DNA from 3 places in the Micromonospora aurantiaca ATCC 27029 genome. Region 1 is predicted to be linked to each of the others. Evidence: riboswitches for the same ligand, from Rfam matches in the RefSeq annotation. Region 1 holds a riboswitch; each other region holds the start of a gene.
What was found. A riboswitch is a leader RNA that binds a small molecule or an ion and turns the genes downstream of it on or off. The one in region 1 is predicted to bind cyclic di-AMP.
Positions count from the first base shown of each region.

Region 2: linked by a shared signal. The riboswitch ahead of MICAU_RS02860 (coiled-coil domain-containing protein) and the one ahead of MICAU_RS16690 (LysM peptidoglycan-binding domain-containing protein) in region 1 are both predicted to bind cyclic di-AMP.
Region 3: linked by a shared signal. The riboswitch ahead of MICAU_RS23530 (coiled-coil domain-containing protein) and the one ahead of MICAU_RS16690 (LysM peptidoglycan-binding domain-containing protein) in region 1 are both predicted to bind cyclic di-AMP.

Region 1 is NC_014391.1:3,763,610-3,769,724, forward strand. Features, by position in the region: gene MICAU_RS16680 (M4 family metallopeptidase) at 1-900, shown strand, start outside; gene MICAU_RS16685 (YbaB/EbfC family nucleoid-associated protein) at 1,021-1,470, opposite strand; gene MICAU_RS16690 (LysM peptidoglycan-binding domain-containing protein) at 1,659-2,318, opposite strand; cyclic di-AMP (ydaO/yuaA leader) riboswitch at 2,317-2,475, opposite strand; gene MICAU_RS16695 (LLM class flavin-dependent oxidoreductase) at 2,634-4,196, shown strand; gene MICAU_RS16700 (winged helix-turn-helix transcriptional regulator) at 4,243-4,719, shown strand; gene MICAU_RS16705 (SDR family oxidoreductase) at 4,751-5,449, shown strand; gene htpG (molecular chaperone HtpG) at 5,831-6,115, opposite strand, start outside.
Region 2 is NC_014391.1:574,555-580,669, forward strand. Features, by position in the region: gene MICAU_RS02850 (helix-turn-helix transcriptional regulator) at 1-124, opposite strand, end outside; gene MICAU_RS02855 (carbonic anhydrase) at 292-945, shown strand; gene MICAU_RS02860 (coiled-coil domain-containing protein) at 1,005-2,033, opposite strand; cyclic di-AMP (ydaO/yuaA leader) riboswitch at 2,038-2,168, opposite strand; gene MICAU_RS02865 (YibE/F family protein) at 2,323-3,597, opposite strand; gene MICAU_RS02870 (SHOCT domain-containing protein) at 3,760-3,969, opposite strand; gene MICAU_RS02875 (metal-sensitive transcriptional regulator) at 4,096-4,395, opposite strand; gene MICAU_RS02880 (heavy-metal-associated domain-containing protein) at 4,476-4,682, shown strand; gene MICAU_RS02885 (DUF8832 domain-containing protein) at 4,719-5,699, shown strand; gene MICAU_RS02890 (heavy metal translocating P-type ATPase) at 5,717-6,115, shown strand, end outside.
Region 3 is NC_014391.1:5,336,789-5,342,903, reverse strand. Features, by position in the region: gene MICAU_RS23545 (hypothetical protein) at 1-194, opposite strand, end outside; gene MICAU_RS23540 (STAS domain-containing protein) at 613-972, shown strand; gene MICAU_RS23535 (SRPBCC family protein) at 1,076-1,528, shown strand; gene MICAU_RS23530 (coiled-coil domain-containing protein) at 1,554-2,627, opposite strand; cyclic di-AMP (ydaO/yuaA leader) riboswitch at 2,632-2,762, opposite strand; gene MICAU_RS23525 (cation diffusion facilitator family transporter) at 2,907-3,821, opposite strand; gene MICAU_RS23520 (HelD family protein) at 3,926-6,040, opposite strand.

The DNA of each region.
Region 1 (6,115 bases):
TCCGGCCCGATCCGCAACATGTACAACCCGTCGGCGCTCGGCGACCCGAACTGCTACTCCAGCAGCATCCCGTCGACCGAGGTGCACGCCGCGGCCGGCCCGGGCAACCACTGGTTCTACCTGCTCGCCAACGGCAGCAGCCCGACCAACGGGCAGCCGTCCAGCTCGACCTGCAACGGCAGCAGCGTGACCGGCCTGGGCATCCAGAAGGCCATGAAGATCATGTACAACGGCATGCTGCTGAAGACCTCGTCCTCGTCGTACCTGAAGTACCGCACCTGGACGCTGCAGGCGGCGAAGAACCTCTACCCGGGCAGCTGCGCGGAGTTCAACACGGTCAAGGCGGCCTGGGACGCGGTGAGCGTGCCGGCCCAGTCCGGTGACCCGACCTGCGCCGGCGGCACCCCGACGCCCACCCCGAGCACCACGACCACCCCGCCGTCGGGCGGCTGCTCCGGCAACAAGCTCGCCAACCCGGGCTTCGAGTCCGGCAACGTGAGCTGGAGCGCCTCGTCCGGCGTCATCACCACCGACAGCGGCCAGGCCGCGCACGGCGGCTCGTACAAGGCGTGGCTGGACGGGTACGGCTCGTCGCACACCGACACGCTCAGCCAGTCGGTGACGATCCCGGCCGGCTGCCGGGCGACGTTGAGCTTCTGGCTGCACATCGACAGCGCGGAGTCGACCACCAGCACCGCGTACGACAAGCTCACCGTCAAGGCGGGCAGCACCACGCTGGCCACGTACTCCAACCTGAACAAGGCCACCGGCTACGTGCAGCGGTCCTTCGACATCTCGTCGCTCGCAGGCACCACGGCGACCATCTCGTTCAGCGGCGTGGAGGACAGCTCGTTGCAGACGTCCTTCGTCGTCGACGACACCGCGGTCACCCTGAGCTGACCGTGGCGTGCGCGGCCGGTCGTCGTCCTCCCGGCGGCCGGCCGCCTCGCCGTGTCCGGCCCGGCGTCCCGCCGTGTCAGGCCCGGCGTCCCGCCGTGTCGGGCCGGCCGCTTCGCCGTGTCAGGCCCGGCGCGCGCCCTGGGACGCGGTGCCGCGGTCGCGGTGGATCCGCGCGGCCGCCTCGTGCATCGCGCGGCCGAACAGCTCGGCCTGGTCGCCCATGCTGCCGAGCCGGGCGGCGAGCGCGTCGGCGTCGGCCCGCGCCGACGCGCTGACCCGGGCGTCCAGCTCGGACAGCGCGGCGTTGGCGGCGGTGACGAAGTGTCCGCAGAGGACGTCGAAGGGCTCGCCGGCCAGTTCCGGGTCGATCGTCACGGAATCCAGCCGGCCACCCTGGACGGCGACCGCGCGGACCCGGCCGCCGGCGGCCGTGCCCTCGGCGCGCAGCAGGTCGCCGGGCTCGCCGTCGGCGTGCGCCGAGGCCCGGGAGCGCATCGCGGTGAGCGCCTGCTGCGTGCGGGTCAGCAGCTCGTCGATGCTCGCGGCCGCCGAGAACGGGTCGTTGGTCATATCCGCGCTTTCTTCACGTCTTAGCCGAGCATCGTGACCCTAGCAACCGGCTCCGACGAATCGCGGTCACCACCGTTGCGGACCGTCTCCCGGACGCCGGGAGCAGGCCGGACACCGTCGACGCGGCGTGTCGCGGACGGGGCGAACGCCCGGCCGGGTCGCCCCGGCCGGGCGTTCTCGGACCGCTGTCAGCGCAGCCGCAGCCGCTGACCGGGGAAGATCAGGCCGGGGTCGTCGCCGACCACTGCGCGGTTGCGCTCGTGCAGGGCGCGCCAGCCGCCGTCGACGCGCTGCGTCACGGCGATCTCCGACAGCGTGTCCCCACGCCGGACCAGGTACGTCCCGGCGCCGGACGACGGCTGCGGCGCCACCGTCGTCGTGGCGCGCTCCGGCGCGGCCTTGCGGGTGGCCGCCCGCTCCGGCGCGGCCTCGCGCGTGGCGGCCCGCTTCGGGGCCGCCTTTGTGGTGGCCCGCTCGGACCGGGTCGCCGCGCTCGCCGAGCCGCCCTTCTTGCCGCAGACCGGCCACGCGCCGATGCCCTGGCCGCGCCGCACCTTCTCCGCGACGGCGATCTGCTCGGACCGGCTGGCCAGGTCGGCGCGGGCGGCGTACTTCTTGCCGCCGTAGCCGTTCCAGGTGGCGCGGGAGAACTGGAGCCCGCCGTAGTAGCCGTTACCGGTGTTGATCTTCCAGTTGCCGCCCGACTCGCAGCGCGCGACCGCGTCCCAGTTGACGCCTGCGCTGGCCGGAGCGGCCGGGCCGAACAGGGTCGCGGCGCCGACGGCGGCGCCGGCCAGGACCGCTCCGAGGGCGGTACGGCGGCTTCGGGCTGAGTATTCAGTTGCCATGTGGATTCCTCCACGCCGACGAGGTGAGCTGTCGGGTTCGGGCCGAGGAGCCCGGCCGCCGGTGGCGGCTTCACCCCGAGGTGACGATGCACCGTGGAACGTGTGGTTCCCCCGCTCCCGCGCGAGGTCCGGTTACCGGGGACGGCGGCGGGATTTGGCGTTTCCGGCCCGCGGTGTCCGCGTCTGCGAACGAAACCGACGCTAGGAGCGATTTGCGACGATCGTCCACTTCTTGTGACGCTCTTCACCCGGCCGGGCTACCGGCGGCGGCGCTACGGTGGCAGGGCCAGGCAAGATCACGGGAGGGCTTGACGGATGACCGATCACGGACACGAGCTGACCTTCGGCGGCTTCATCACCCCCGCCGCCGGGCAGCCCGACCAGGTCGTGGCGCTGGCCCGGCTGTGCGAGCAGGTCGGACTGGACCTGGTCACGTTCCAGGACCATCCCTACCAGCCGGGCTTCCTGGACACCTGGACGCTGATGTCCTACGTGGCCGCGGCGACCGAACGCATCCGCCTGGCCGGAAACGTCCTCAACCTGCCGTTGCGCCAGCCGGTGGTGCTGGCCCGCAGCGTCGCCAGCCTGGACCTGCTCACCGGCGGCCGGGTCGAGCTGGGACTCGGCGCGGGCGCGTTCTGGGACGCGATCGAGGCGGCGGGCGGGCGGCGACTGTCCCCCGGCGCCGCCGTCGACGCCCTCGACGAGGCGATCCGGGTGATCCGCGAGGTCTGGGACACCGGCAGCCGCGGCATGATCCGTGTCGACGGCGAGCACTACCGGGTGGTCGGCGCCAAGCGCGGCCCGGCGCCCGCGCATTCGGTCGGCATCTGGGTCGGCGCGTACAAGCCGCGCATGCTGCGCCTGGTGGGCCGCGCCGCGGACGGCTGGCTGCCGTCCCTGTCGTACCTGCCCAAGGGCCCCGACGAGCTGCCCGCCCTGAACGCGCTCGTGGACGAGGGCGCCCGGGCCGCCGGGCGCGACCCGGCCGCGATCCGCCGCATGCTCAACGTGACCGGCACGTTCGCCCGCTCGTCCGCCGGCTTTCTGGCCGGGCCGCCGGAGCAGTGGGTGGAGGAACTGGCCGGGCTCACCCTGGAGCACGGCATCACCACGTTCATCCTCGGCAGCGACGAGCCGCGCGCGATCCAGATCTTCGGCCAGGAGGTGGCCCCCGCGGTCCGGGAGCTGGTCGCCGCCGAGCGCGCCACGCCCGCCGGCGGCGCCCGGGAGGCCGCCGACGAGCCGACCAACGCCGGCGGCCCGAGCACGCTCGGCGTCACCCCCACCCCCGACCCGGGGGTACGCCTGAGCGCGCGCCGCCCGTGGGACGAGTCCACCCGCCCGAGCGCTCCGCCGCCGCCGGCCGGACACGTCTACCCGGCCCGGGGACAGGCCGCCGGGCAGCACCTGGTGGACGTGCACGACCATCTGCGCCAGGAGCTGGCCCAGGTGCGCGACCTGCTGGAACAGGTCAAGCAGGGCTCGGTCTCGCCGGGCCGGGCGCGGGCGGCGCTCAACGAGATGACCATGCGGCAGAACAACTGGACGCTCGGGGCGTACTGCGCGGCCTACTGCACGATGGTCACCCAGCACCACGGGCTGGAGGACGCCTCGGTCTTCCCGCACCTGCGCCGCTCAGAGGCCGGGCTGGCCGCGGTGCTGGACCGCCTCGAGGAGGAGCACGTGGTGATCCACGGGGTGGTGGAGAGCGTCGACCGGGCGCTCGTGGAGCTGGTCCGGCGGCCCGGCGACTTCACGCAGCTCCAGGAGGCGGTGGACCTGCTCACCGACACGCTGCTGTCGCACCTGTCGTACGAGGAGCACCAGATCGTCGAGCCGCTGGCCCGGCACGGGTTCTTCCCCGGCCAGCTGTGAGGTAGCTGACTTCTGATCTCTTAAGTCAGGGGGTACCGTCGACGCCATGACGGACCTCCTTGCGCAGCGTGACTCCTGGTCCACCGCCAACTGCTCGATCGCCCGGGCGCTGGAGGTGGTCGGCAACCGCACCACGCTGCTCCTGCTGCGGGAGGCGTCGTTCGGCACCCGCCGCTTCGACGACTTCGCCCGGCGGGTCGGCGTCAGCGAGCCGGTGGCCGCCGCACGCCTCAAGCAGCTCGTCGCCGACGGGCTGCTCGACCGACGTCCCTACCGGGAGCCCGGGCAGCGCACCCGCGACGAGTACGTGCTCACTGCGAAGGGAAGCGACCTGATCCCGGTGCTCGTCGCGCTGCGGCAGTGGGGCGACACGTACGCCGCCGACGAGGCGGGCCCGGCGGTGCGGGTGGCCCACGAGGAGTGCGGCGCCGCGGTGCACGCCCGGCTGCGCTGCGGCGCGGGGCACGACGTACCCCCCGGCGAGCTGGCCGTCCTGCCCGGTCCGGGCCTGCTGTCCGCCTGACCCCTCCCTTCCCCACACCTCGGAGCGAGACATGAAGATCGCTGGAAGCACCGCCCTGGTCACCGGCGCCAACCGCGGCTTCGGCCGGCACCTGGCCGCCGAACTCGTCGCACGCGGCGCCACCGTCTGGGCCGGCGCCCGCAACCCGGACACCGTGGACCTGCCCGGAGTCATCCCGGTACGCCTCGACATCACCGACCCCGAGTCGGTGGCCGCCGCCGCGCAGCGGGCCGGGGACGTGACGCTGCTGGTCAACAGCGCCGGCGTGAGCACCGGCACCGACCTGCTCGACGGCGACCTCGCGCAGATCCGGCTGGAGATGGAGACGCACTACCTCGGCACGCTGTCGGTGGTACGGGCGTTCGCGCCGCAGATCGTGGCCAACGGCGGCGGCAGGATCCTGAACGTGCTGTCGGCGCTGTCCTGGTTCACGTTCCCCGGCGTCGGCGCGTACGGCGCGGCGAAGGCCGCCGAGTGGTCGATGACGAACGCCCTGCGCCAGGAGCTGGCCGGCCGGGGCGTCCGCGTCGCGGGCCTGCACGTGGGCTACATGGACACCGAGATGGCCGCCGCCGTACCCGGCCCGAAGGCCCACCCGGCCGACGTCGCCCGGCTCGCCGCCGACGGCATCGAGTCCGACAGCTACGAGATCCTCGCCGACGACGTGGCGCGCCGGGTCCAGGCCGGACTGTCCGGCGGTGTGGCCGCGCTCTACCCCGCGCTCCCCTGAGCCGACCCGCCTCCAAGGTGGCGGCGCCACCTCGGCGAGCCGTTGCCGACCAACCGGCTGCCACGACAACCGCCTGAGGTCCCTCCATCTGGGACCAGCCTCCCCCACCCTGGGACACCCAAGCGCTCGTCCCCAGTCTGGGAGACCCACCGTGATCAGCACCAGTTCGGCGAAATGGCGGGGTCAGAGCCCGTCCGATACCACCACTTCGGCGAGCTGGAGTGGATCACGCAACTGCCCGACCATCGACTTCCGAGCGGGGTCGACACCGGCTCGGCGAGGTGGCGGTATCGGTGGCATGCCGATACCGCCACTTCGGCGGCATGGAGTCGATCACGCCGGCCCGCCGGGGCGGGTCGGGCGAACCGGGTCGGGGTGGGGCTACAGGCCGCGGGCGAGACGGTCGGCGAGGATCCGGGTGAACCGGGCCGGGTCGGCCAGCTCGCCGCCCTCGGCCAGCAGCGCCATGCCGTACAGCAGCTCGGCGGTCTCGGTCAGCGCGGCCGTGTCGCCGCCCTCCCCGTGCGCCTTGCGCAGCCCGGTGACCAGCGGGTGGGCCGGGTTCAGCTCCAGGATCCGCTTGACCCGGGGCACCTCCTGGCCCATCGCCCGGTACATCTTCTCCAGCGTCGGCGTCATGTCGTGCGCGTCGCCCACCACGCAGGC
Region 2 (6,115 bases), 3.2 Mb from region 1:
CCACGTCCCGCAGCCGGGCGGTGGGGTTGCGCGCGATCGCCAGCAGCACGTGGCCGTGGTTGGTGAGGAAGGTCCAGTTACGGCGGCTCCCGTCCTCAACTGGTGTGGTCGCCATGGTGGTCATGCTATGGCCACGTCCGCCACCTGCCGAATCGGCGCGGTCCGGGGCGGGGCGCCGACGGGAAAGTATGAAATGCGTATCACGAATCTTGACGTGCCCCCAGGTGCGTGTGACCGTGGGTCGCGAGGCCGTTCGGCCTGGTGGTTCCCCAGGTAGACGAGGTGAGGGACATGACGCCGAGCACCCCGGAGCAGGCACTGACCGAACTGCGTGCCGGTAATCACCGGTTCGTCACGGGCGTCCCGCAGCATCCGAATCAGGACGCCGGGCACCGGGCGGCTGTGGCCGACGGCCAGCACCCGTTCGCGGTGATCGTCGGCTGCTCCGACTCGCGGCTCGCCGCCGAGATCATCTTCGACCGCGGTCTCGGTGACCTCTTCGTGGTGCGTACCGCCGGGCACACCGCCGGGCCGGAGGTGCTCGGCAGCGTCGAGTACGCCGTCACCGTGCTGGGCACCCCGCTCGTGGTGGTGCTCGGGCACGACTCCTGCGGCGCGGTCCAGGCCGCCCGGGAGGGGGTCCGGACCGGCGCCGCCCCGGCCGGGCACCTGGGCGCTGTGGTGGACGCGGTCTCGCCGAGCCTGTTGCGCGCCGCCCGCCAGGGGGTCGAGGACCTCGACGGCATCGTCGACGTCCACATCGCGCAGACCGTGGAGACGCTGCTGGCCCGGTCCGCCGTGCTGGCCGAGCGGGTGGCCGCCGGGCGGTGCACGGTGGTGGGCATGTCGTACCGGCTCGCCGGTGGCGAGGTGCGGACCGTGGCGCAGGCCCCGGCCCCGCTGCCCGCCCCGGCCGCGCCCGCCGACCCGGCGCTGGCCGGCTGATACGCACGGACGACGAAGAAGGGGCCGCCCGAGGGCGGCCCCTTCTCGTGGTGTCCGGGTCAGAGCATCGACATGTGGACGTGGTCGGTGTGGTTCGAGGGTCCGCTGTACGAACTCCAGCCGGTGGCCGGGAACCAGATCTGCCGGTTCCAGATGACGTAGTAGATGCCCAGCCGGTCGGCGTTGCGGATGAGGAAGGCGGCCACCTCGTTGCCGTACCGGCGGGTGTCGTTGTTGTGCCAGGGCGCGAAGCCGCTGTTCTGGAGCGACCAGTCGCACGCCTTGCCCTTGGGGTGCTCCCACGGCCCGCCGGGCCGGTAGCAGCCCACGAAGCGCTTGAAGCCCGCGCGCCGGACCTCCTTGTACGCGTGCAGCGTGCGCGGCGTGACGCAGCCCGAGGTGGTCGGGTCGTCCTCGCTGCACGACTCCGCCTTCCACCCGCCGTCGGCGGTGCGGCCGGGGCCGATCTTGGCGACCGGTGAGGTGGCGGAGACCAGGCCGCCGGTGAAGCCGAGACCGCCGACGAGCTTCAGCGCGCGCTCGGCCTGCACCTTCTCGCGCTCCATCGCGTTCTTCTGCTTCTCCTGCTCGCGCACCTCGGCGTCGAGCGCGATCTTGGCCTGCTCGGCGCGGGTCTTGACCGCGTTGATGGCGGCCAGGCGCTGCGCGTTGAGGAGGTTCAGCTCGTCCAGGGCGTTGACCCGGCGGACGAACGAGTCGGGTGAGTTGCTCTCCAGCAGCATGGCCATCGCGCCCATCCGGCCGGTCCGGTAGGACTGGGCAGCGAGCTGGTTGACCTGCGGGCTGAGCGCTTCGAGCTCGGCCTGTGCCGTCTTCACCTCGGCCGCCAGCCGCCGCTGGCGGTCCTGGGACTTGGCGAGCTTCGCCTTGGCCTGGAGGAAGGCCCGGTTGGCGGCGTCGATCGCCTCGGTGATGAGCGGCGGTTCGCCGTCCTCCTCGTGTCCCGAGGGGTTGCCGGGGGCCGCCGCGGTGGGGGCCGCGGTCGCCGGGGTCGGCCCGGCCAGCACGGCCAGCGAGGCCAGCACGGCCACCACGGGTGTCAGCCAGCGGCGCAGGGGTGCCGTCACAGTGTTCCCTTCCGTCGGCCGCCGACCGGGTTAGCTGACGGGTTCGGGACGGAAGTGGCCCCTACCGCTGTCGCGGATTCACCCCATGTACCTGGTTCCCCGGTTCGCCCGCAGGCGATTGGGCGGCGGCACCGCTGGCGCCGGTGCGCGCCTTCGGCGGTGACCGGCAGCGAGGTTACCTGACAGCACTCCTGAGGATCTACGTCCGGAAGCCGACCAATAGCGAGATTTCGCCGTGGCGCACCGTGACCAGCGTCGCGTTTGAAATCGATGGTCACGCTGCGGAGTGTCACCATGCGGCCTCCGTACTCTTCCCGCCGCCCAGGGCCTCCAGCGCGTCGTCGCGTCCGGCCGGCGGCCGGGCCGCGGGTGGCGCCGGCTCCGCGCCGCGCGAGCGCCGCCCGGCGGTGGTCACGATCGCGGCCAGTCCGGTCGTCAGCGGTACGGCGGCGATCAGGCCGAGCGTCGCCACCGCGCTGCGGACGATCTCCTGGGCGAGGAACTCGCTGGTGAGGATCTCACTCACCGGGCGGGAGTCGGCAACCAGGAGGAGCAGCAGCGGCAGCGAGGCGCCCGCGTACGCCAGCACGATGGTGTTGACGGTGGATGCGATGTGGGCCCGGCCGACCCGGGTCGCCGCCCGGTAGAGCTGCCGCCGGGACAGTCCGGGGTTGGCGTGCGCCAGTTCGGTGACGGTGGCCGCCTGGGTGACTGTGACGTCGTCCAGCACGCCCAGCGAGCCGATGATGATGCCGGCCAGCAGCAGCCCGTGCAGGTCCACGTCGCCCTGGAACATGGACAGCGTGGTGGCGTCCTCGCTGCCGAAGCCGGTCAGGTGGGTGGCGGACGTGGCGAGCAGGCCGAGCACGCCGGTGACCACCAGGCTGCCGAGCGTGCCGAGCACCGCGACCGACGTCTGCGCGGTGATCCCGTGGGTCAGGTAGAGCACCACGAACATGATCAACGCGGCGCCCACGATCGCGACCAGCAGCGGCGGCTGGCCGGCGCCGATGCCCGGCAGCACGAAGCCGAGGAGGATGGCGAAGCTGGCCACCAGGCCGCCGAGCGCGGCGAGCCCGCGCCACCGGCCGAACGCCACGATCGCGGCGGCGAACAGCACCATCAGCCAGATCAGCGGCGTGCCGCGCTGGTGCTCGGCGATGTTGTAGGACTTCACCGCCGGGTCGGCCGGGTCGGTCAGCTCGACCAGGACGACCTCGTCTCCGACCGCGACCCGGGGTGCGCCCGGCCCGGCCGGGATCGGCGTCTCGACCTGCCGGCCCGCGTCCGGGCCCTGCTCGGCGGTGACCGTCACCGTGCCGCAGGGGCCACCCCCGCCCTCCGGGGCCTCCGGGGTCGGCGGGCAGGGCTCGGTGACCACCCGGGTCACGGTGCCGTGGTAGCGGGGGACGTCAGCGCCGCCGACCGGCTCCCGGTCCTGCCCGGGCCAGAGCACCAGCGCCGCGATCACTGTGAGCGCGAACAGCGGCACCACCACGGCGACGAGCAGCCGTCGTACGCCCGGCGGCGCGGCGGGTGCGGGGCGGGTGTGGTCGGCACCCATGGCGTCTCTCCCAACGGTCGCGGCGACGCCTGGTCCGCCGGACCGGTCTGGTCACCCGGCCGGCGCGGACGTGTCGACCACGTCCGGGTCGTCGCCCGGCCATGGTAGACAGCCCGGCCGGCCGCTCCCGGGCGGCGCGACCGGTGACGCGCCCCGCTCGGGTCAGGCCAGGCCCGCCCGGCGCCGCCGGTACTCGTCCTCGTCGATCTCGCCGCGGGCGTACCGCTCGTCCAGGATGCGCCGGGCCGTCGTCGGGCCCAGATACTGCGGGCCGGTCCACCGCACGGCCGCCCAGACGAGCCCCGCCAGCACCCCGAGCACCAGCAGGGACCAGATCCACATCCAGCCCATCATCGGGCTCTGCCACATCATCGGGCCGCCCTCCGTCCGTCGCCGCGGGTCCGCCGGTCCGGCCTGCCCGCCACTTCGACGGTACGTCCGCCCGGGCGCGTCGGCACGGGTCGATGTGCCCTGGTCCTGAGGGCCGGAGGTCCCCGCTCAGCCGCGCTTCATCAGGCGCCCGACGGCGGCCATCATCTCGGTCGCCATCTCGTCGGCCCGGCCCTCGGCGGCGCCCTCGTGCATGCAGTGCCGGGCGTGGCCGTCGAGCAGGCCCAGGCCGACCTTGTCCAGCGCCGCCTGGATGGCCGAGATCTGGGTCAGCACGTCGATGCAGTAACGGTCGTCCTCGACCATCTTCTCGATGCCACGGACCTGGCCCTCGATCCGGCGGAGCCGGGCGAGGAGTTGGTCCTTGCTGGCGGTGTAGCCCCGGGTCGGGCTGGACGGCGCGGTCATGAAACCGAGGATAGCGTACCCCTCGGGGGTATGCTAACGTTCGGGACGTACCCCTGGGGGGTATCAGATCGGAGGGCGAGATGGAGACCACCTACCAGGTGAACGGCATGACCTGCGGGCACTGCGTCAACTCGGTGAGCACCGAGCTGAGCGCACTTCCGGGCGTCACCGACGTCCAGGTCGACCTGGCCGGCGGCCGGGTCACCGTCACCAGTCAGAACCCGCTGGACGTGGACACGGTCCGCGCGGCGGTCGACGAGGCCGGTTACGACCTCGTCGGTGTGTGACGGGTCCGGCGGACCCGCGACAACCGAGGAGACACCATGAACACGGCGACGAAGCTCAGCGGCTTCGCGCTCGGCCTCGTGGCGGTGTTCGGCGCGGCGTACGGGATCGGCAACCTGACCGATCCCGTCGCCCCGGCCGCCGAGACCCGACACGACGACACCGACAGCGACCACGGGGCCGGCGACACCGGCCACGGTGACGAGAGCCAGGCGGGCGGCGCCTCCGCGCACCTGCCCGGCGGGCTGCTCGTCTCCGAGCGCGGCTACACGTTCCAGCCCGCCGGCGCCCCGGCCGGGCAGTTCGCCTTCCGGATCACCGGCCCGGACGGCGCGCCGGTCACCCGCTTCGAGGTGGCCCACGACAAGCGCATGCACCTGATCGTCGCCCGCCGGGACCTCTCCGGGTTCCGGCACGTCCATCCGGAGATGACCGGCGACGGCACCTGGCGGGTCGCCTCACCGCTCGGCGGCCCCGGCGTCTGGCGGGCGTTCGCCGACTTCACCCCCGAAGGCGGCGAGCCGCTGACCCTCGGCCTGGACGTCACGGTCCCCGGCGAGCTGACCGCCCGGCCGCTGCCGGCACCGGCGACCAGCACCACCGTCGACGGCTACACGGTCACCCTGACCGGCACGCCGGAGCCGGGCCGCACCAGCCGGCTCACGCTCTCCGTCAGCCGTGACGGGCGGCCGGTCACCGACCTCGCGCCCTACCTCGGCGCGTACGGGCACCTGGTGGCGCTGCGGCAGGGCGACCTGGCGTACCTGCACGTGCACCCGGAGGGCACGCCCGGCGACGGGCGCACACCGGCCGGGCCGGCGATCACGTTCGCCGCCGAGGTGCCCTCGGCCGGGGCGTACCGTCTCTACCTGGACTTCCGGCACGGCGACGCGGTGCACACCGCCGAGTTCACCGTCCTGGCCGGCGACCAGACCGCGCCGGTGCCCACCGCGCCGGCACCCACCACCGCACCGACCCCGGACGCCGGACACGGCACCCCGGGTCACGGGCACAGTTGAGCGCCGGAGGTGCCGCGATGACTGCCACGGGAAAGGCGCTGCCCACCGCGCCGAACCTGATCGAACTGGCGATCGGCGGGATGACCTGCGCGTCCTGCGCCGCCCGGATCGAGAAGAAGCTCAACCGGATGGACGGCGTCGAGGCGACGGTGAACTACGCCACCGAGAAGGCCACCGTCCGGTACGCCGACGACATCGCGCCGGCCGACCTGATCGCCACCGTCGAGAAGACCGGCTACACCGCTGTGGTGCCGCCGCCGCCCGAGCAGGCGGAGGCGGCAGCGGCCGGGGAGCCGGTGGACGAGCTGCGCACCGCGCGTACCCGGCTCTGGGTCTCCGCCGTGCTCACCTTGCCGGTGATCGTGCTCGCCATGGTTCCGGCCTGGCAGTTCGACTACTGGCAGTGGGCCTCGCTC
Region 3 (6,115 bases), 1.6 Mb from region 1:
CGTGCCTCGTCGGCGGCGGAGCCGACCAGGTCGGTGGCGTCGTCGGCCAGGCCGGAGGAGCTGCGGCGGGCGGTCCGGGTGGCGTCGCGCACGCTGTCACCGGCGGAACCGGCGGCGGAGAGCAGGTTCTGCCACGCCTGGTCGGCGACCCGCTCGGCCTTGCCCCGGCGGTCCAGCAGGTTGGATCCGAACATCGTTCTACCTCCTCGGGTGCCGAAGGCCGGCGGCCACTTCGGACTCCGGTGTCCATCCGGCGGGTTCACTGTCTCGGGCAGTGCCCCACCGGGGCGCGTGGCAAACCACGCCGTGGTTCCCGGCCGTGAGCAGCGAACGGGACGAACCACCCGAACGCGCCGGGACCGGTGCCCACGGGACGTGCGTGCGCCCGCTACCCTGGTCGGCGGATCGGCGGGCCCGCCCGGTCGCACGGTTGGCCGCGACCCGCCATACAGGGGAAACTGGAACCCGGAGGTCCGGATTGGGTACGCCCAGGTGTGCCCAGTTCGCGAATTGCTCATCCCGGGGGGTGGCGACCGGGCCGTTGGAGGAATACTCTCGGTCGCGGCCCGCGTACTGATGAGGCGCCCGTCATGGGCGAGTGGAGGTGCTCGCGTGAGCCTGTCGATCGTGAAGTCGGTGCGGCCGGGTGGTGTCGTCCAGATCGCGCCCCGTGGGGAGATCGACGTCGACACCGCGTACGAGGTGCGGGAAGCGATCGCCGAAGTGCTCGCCAAGGGCCGTCCCTCGCGAATCGAGCTGAACATGCGGCTCGTCACGTTCATCGACTCGGTCGGCATCAGCGCCATGGTCGCCGGCTTCCAGACCTGCGAGGTCAGCGGCGTCAAGCTCGTGGTCACCGAGCCGAGCCGGTTCGTGCACCGGCAGCTCTGGGTGACCGGCCTGCTCGGCCTGTTCGGCGCGCCCGAGCCGTGGTTCGCCGACGACACCCCCGAGGTGCTGCCCGGCGCCTGAGCGCGCCGTTCACACCCCCTGCAGCCAGGGGACTTTCTACCCGTTGCCAGTCCGGCGTCGGTACGGGACGATCGTCGCGACGCACGACGGCGAGGGGGCCCGCTTGCAGAGCAGCGACAGCTTCAGCTACACCGTGCAGGCCCGGTGCACCCGGGCCGAAGCGGTGGCGCTACTGGGTGACCTGAGTCGCCAGGGCGAGCTGCATCCGCTGATCGTCCGGGTCCGGAAGCTGCCGGCCCGGCCGGGCGCGCTGGCCAGCTACGCGATCACCGACCGGCTGCAACTCGGCCCGCTGCACTTCCCGGTCACGTACCAGGCGGACGTGCTGATCGCCGGCGAGGACGAGGTCGTCACAGTGGCGCGTCAGCAGCCCGCGACGACGGTCCGCAACCACACCCGGCTGCGCGACGAGCCGGACGGCACGGTACGCATCGACGTGGAGATCACGCTCACCGCTCCGGCGCCACTGTTCGGGTACGCGTTCCGCCAGGCCCGGGCGGCTCACCTGGGCCTGGCGGCTCGTCTCGGAGCGACCCTGGAGGGCCGGCCGGCCTGATCCGGCCGGCCCTCTCGGGGCGCGCTCAGTACACCGACAGGTGCACGTGGTTGGTGTGGTCGCTGGACGGGTCGCCGTTGCCGCCGCTGTACGACTTCCACCCGCTGCTGGGCAGCCAGATCTGCTTGAACCAGATCACGTAGAGCACGGCGAGCGGGTCGGCGTTGCGCACGAAGTACGCGGCCAGGTTGTTGCCGTACGTCCGGTCACCGCCGGTGGCCACGCCGCCGAAGCCGTTCTTCTGCGCGGCGAAGTCGCAGGCCCGCCCCTTCGGGTGCTCACCAGAGCCGCTGGGCCGGTGGCACGAGACGTACCGGGTGAAGCCCGCCGCCTTGGCCTGTTGCAGCGCGTGCAGCGTGCGCGGGGTGATGCAGCCGTTCGCCGGGGTCGGGTCGTTGACGCTGCACGACTCCGACGGCCAGGAGCCGTCCGAGTTGCGCGGTGCCGGCTTCGCGTTCTTGCTGGAGGTGCCCTGGACGCTGCCACCGCCGCTGCTGCTGCGCGAGGCCCGGTCGTTCGCCACCTCCAGGGCGCGCTCGGCCTGCTCCTTGCGCTTGGCCATCACCGTCACCTGCTTGCGCTGCTCGCGGATCTCTCCGTCGAGCTGGGCGCGGGTGCGGGTGGCCTCGTCCCGGGTGGTGATCAGGTCGCGCAGCGTACGGTCCTCGTGCGCGGCGACCTGCTCCAGCGCGGCGGCCCGGTCCATGAAGCCCTCCGGGCTGCTGCTGCCGAGCAGCGCCCCGGCGGTCCCCAGACGGCCGTTGCGGTACGCCACGGCGGCGATCTCGCCGACCTTGGCGTCGCGTACGGCCAGCTCGGCGCCGACCGTCTTGAGTTGTTCGTTCAGCTGCTTCTGGCGGCTCACCGACCGGTTCAGCGCGGCTTTCGCCTCCAGCCAGCCCTTGCTGGCCGCGTCGAGCTGGGCACGCAGTTCGGGCGTGCCACCCTCGTCGTCGCCGGGCGCTGCGGCGAGCAGGCCGGTCACCGGCGCCGCCGAGGCGGGGGAGACCGGAACGGTCGCGACGCCGAGGGTCAGCGTCGCGACGAGCAGGGCCGCCAACCGGGCGGCCGTCCGTCGTACAGGTGCCACTGGGGGCATTCACACGTCCTTCCGTCAACGCCGACCGGGTTAGCTGACGGGTTCGGGACGGAAGATCCCTACCGCTGACGCGGATGCACCCCACGTACGTGGTTCCCCGGCTCGTCCCTGCGGACGATTAGGCGACGGCCGCCCCACCGGGGCCGGGTGGCGCCCGCGGGTGCGGCCGCGACCGAGACTACCGGCGCTGCCCGGGCACGGCTCCGTGGAGCAGTGCCACTAGGCGGGGCAAAACCGGCATAAGACTACATTAGCCACAGTGATTTAAGTGTGTCCTAATCACCACTCGGTCTGTCCGCACACTCCGGCGGACGCTCCGGGTTCGACCTGCAACGTGGCGTGATCGATGGAGAAGTCCTCGTGCAGGGCGGCCCGCGCGGCGGCCAGCACCACGCCCGGGTCCACGCCCGGATCGGTGGTCAGGTGCGCCGAGGCCACCTCCATGCCCGAGGTGAGCGTCCAGACGTGCAGGTCGTGCACCTCGGCCACGCCCGGTACGGCGGCCAGCCGGTCGTGCACGGCGGTGACCTGCAGGTGCTCCGGCGCGGCCTGCACCAGGATGCGCAGCGCGGCCCGGCCGAGCCGCCAGGTGCGCGGCAGGATGAACAGGCCGATGCCGACGGCGACCAGCGGGTCCGCCCACCACCAGTCGGTCGCCGCGATGACCAGCGCGGCGGCGATCACGCCGAGCGAGCCGAGCAGGTCGCCGAGCACCTCCAGGTACGCCCCGCGCAGGTTGATGCTCTCCTTCGACCCGGCGCGCAGCAGCGCGAACGCGACGATGTTGGCGAGCAGGCCGAGCACCGCCACCACGAGCATCGGGCCGGCCAGCACCTCCGGCGGCTCGCCGAACCGGCGTACCGCCTCGACCAGGACGTAGATGGCGACGGCGCCGAGCAGCACGGCGTTGGCGAGGGCGGCGAGCACCTCCAGCCGGTAGAGCCCGAACGTGCGCTGCGGGTCGGTGCCGGCGCGGCGGGTCGCGGTGATCGCGGCGAGGGCCATGCCGATGCCGAGGACGTCGGTGAACATGTGCCCGGCGTCGGAGAGCAGCGCCAGCGAGCCGGTCGTGAAGGCGGCCACCGCCTCGACCACCATCAGGGCGGCGAGCAGCGCGAAGGCGGCCCAGAGGCGGCCCCGGTGGCGGTGCGCCGCGTTGGTCACCGCGCCGCTGTGGTCATGACCTGCGCCCACGCCAACACCCTTCCTGCCCCGTACCGGCCAGGCCCAATGTATGTTCACATCGCTATGTATGCAACTGAACGATGGGTGACAGCCGGGTCACGGTCGGGTGTCCGTCAGGAGGGGTCGAGCGTGGTGAGACGCTGGGTGGCCCGGGACAGCGCCACGTAGAGCGTGCGGACACCCGAGCCGGGGTCGGCCCGGATCTCGCTCGGCGCCACCAGCACCACGCCGTCGTACTCCATGCCCTTGGCCTGGAGGCTGGTCACCACCTGGAGGCGGCCCGGGCCGAGCCCGCCCAGCCAGCCGGCCACCTCGTCCCGGCGCGGCACCGGCGTGATCACGCCGACGGTGCCCTCCACCTGCGCGAGCAGCGCCTCGGCCGCCTCGACGGTGGCCGCCGGCAGGTCGGCGGCGGGCACCGTGCGCTCGACCGGCGGCACGCCGGTGGACCGCACCGCGTCGGGCAGCGGCAGGTCCGGGTAGAGCCGGCGGATCTCCGCCGCCGCCACCGCGAAGATCTCCGCCGAGTTGCGGTAGTTGGTGGTCAGCTCGTAGCGGTGCCGCTTGCGCCGGCCCAGCGCCTGGTCCCGGGCCCGGTCCAGCTCCTGCGGGTCGCCGGTCCAGGCGGTCTGCGCCGGGTCGCCGACCACCGTCCAGGACGCCAGCCGCCCGCGCCGGCCGACCATCCGCCACTGCATCGGCGAGACGTCCTGCGACTCGTCCACCACCACGTGCGCGTAGTCGCGGTAGTCGTCCGGACGCTCCCGCGCCGCCGCGCGGGCGGCGCGCTGCCGATCGGCGTACGTGCTCAGCTCGCGCACGCCACCGGCGAGCTGGTACGGGTCGCGCTTGGGGCGGGCCCGCCGCACCGGCTTGCCGAGCAGCGCGTCCAGCTCGTCCAGCAGCGCGATGTCGGCCACCGTCAGCCCTTCGGTCGCGAGGCTCCGGTACGCGTCGCCGAGCAGCCGGATCTCCGCCGAGGAGAGGATCCCACCGGCGTAGCGGCGCAGCCGGTCCGGGCGGGCCAGCCAGTCCAGCACGTGCCTCGGGTGCAGCCGGGGCCACCAGGCCTTGAGGAACTCGCGGAACTCCGGCCGCTCGATGATCTCGTCCTCGAACGCGGGCTGCTCCGGCAGCCGGCCCACCCGCAGCGTGCGGGCCTGCGTGTAGAGCGCGGCGAGCACCGCGTCGAACGCCGCCCGGCGTACCTCGTTGCGGCGCGCCCCACGGGCCAGCGTCCGGTCCCGGATCGCGTCCAGCGCGGGGCGTTCCAGGCGCAGCAGCTCGCCCCGGTAGAGCAGGCGCAGCTCGGCGGGGGAGTCCGGCACCGCGTCGCGTACCGCGCGTTCCAGCACCCGGCGCATCCGCAGCGACCCCTTCACCGCCGCCACGTCCGGCGGGTCGGTCCGGGACGCGGACAGGCCGGGGAACAGCGAGCCCAGCGAGTGCAGCGTGGCGGTCTCCTCGCCCAGCGACGGCAGCACCGAGGCGATGTACTCGACGAACACACCGGACGGGCCGACCACCAGGATGCCGCCGCCGGCGTACCGGGCCCGGTCGGAGTAGAGCAGGTACGCGGCCCGGTGCAGCGCCACCGCCGTCTTCCCGGTACCGGGGCCGCCGGAGACGATCGTGACGCCGTTGCCGGGGGAACGGATCGCCTCGTCCTGCTCGCGCTGGATGGTGGCGACGATGTCGCGCATGCCCCGGCCGGTGGCCCGGGACAGCGTGGCAAGCAGCGCCCCGTCACCGACCACCGCCATGTCCGGCGGCGCGGCCTCCGGGTCCAGCAGGTCGTCCTCGATCCGGGTGACCTTCTCGGACGCGGACTGGATCGTGCGCCGGCGCACCACACCGCGCGGCTCGGCGGGCGTGGCCTGGTAGAACGCGGCGGCGGCGGGTGCCCGCCAGTCCACCACCAGCGTCTCCGCGTCCACGCCCCGCACGCCGAGACGGCCGACGTGCAGCACCTGCCCGGTACGCAGGTCCAGCCGGCCGAACACCAGCCCCTCGTGCTCGGCGTCCAGCACGTGCCGGCGCTGGGCGGCGTGGAAGACCATCGCGTCCCGCTCGACCAGCGCACCGAAGTTGCCGACCCGGGCCAGCCGGTAGCCCTCCCGCTCGGCGTCGGCCGCCGACCGGCGCAGTTCGGCCAGCCGGGCGTACACCCGGTCGAGGTGGCGCTGCTCGGCGGCGATCTCCCGGTCCAGCGTGGTCTGGTCGGTCAACGCGGATGCTCCTGTGTTCGGAGGGCACGACGGGCTGAATGAGGGTACGGGCCGCCGGCAACCGGCACGCCGGGG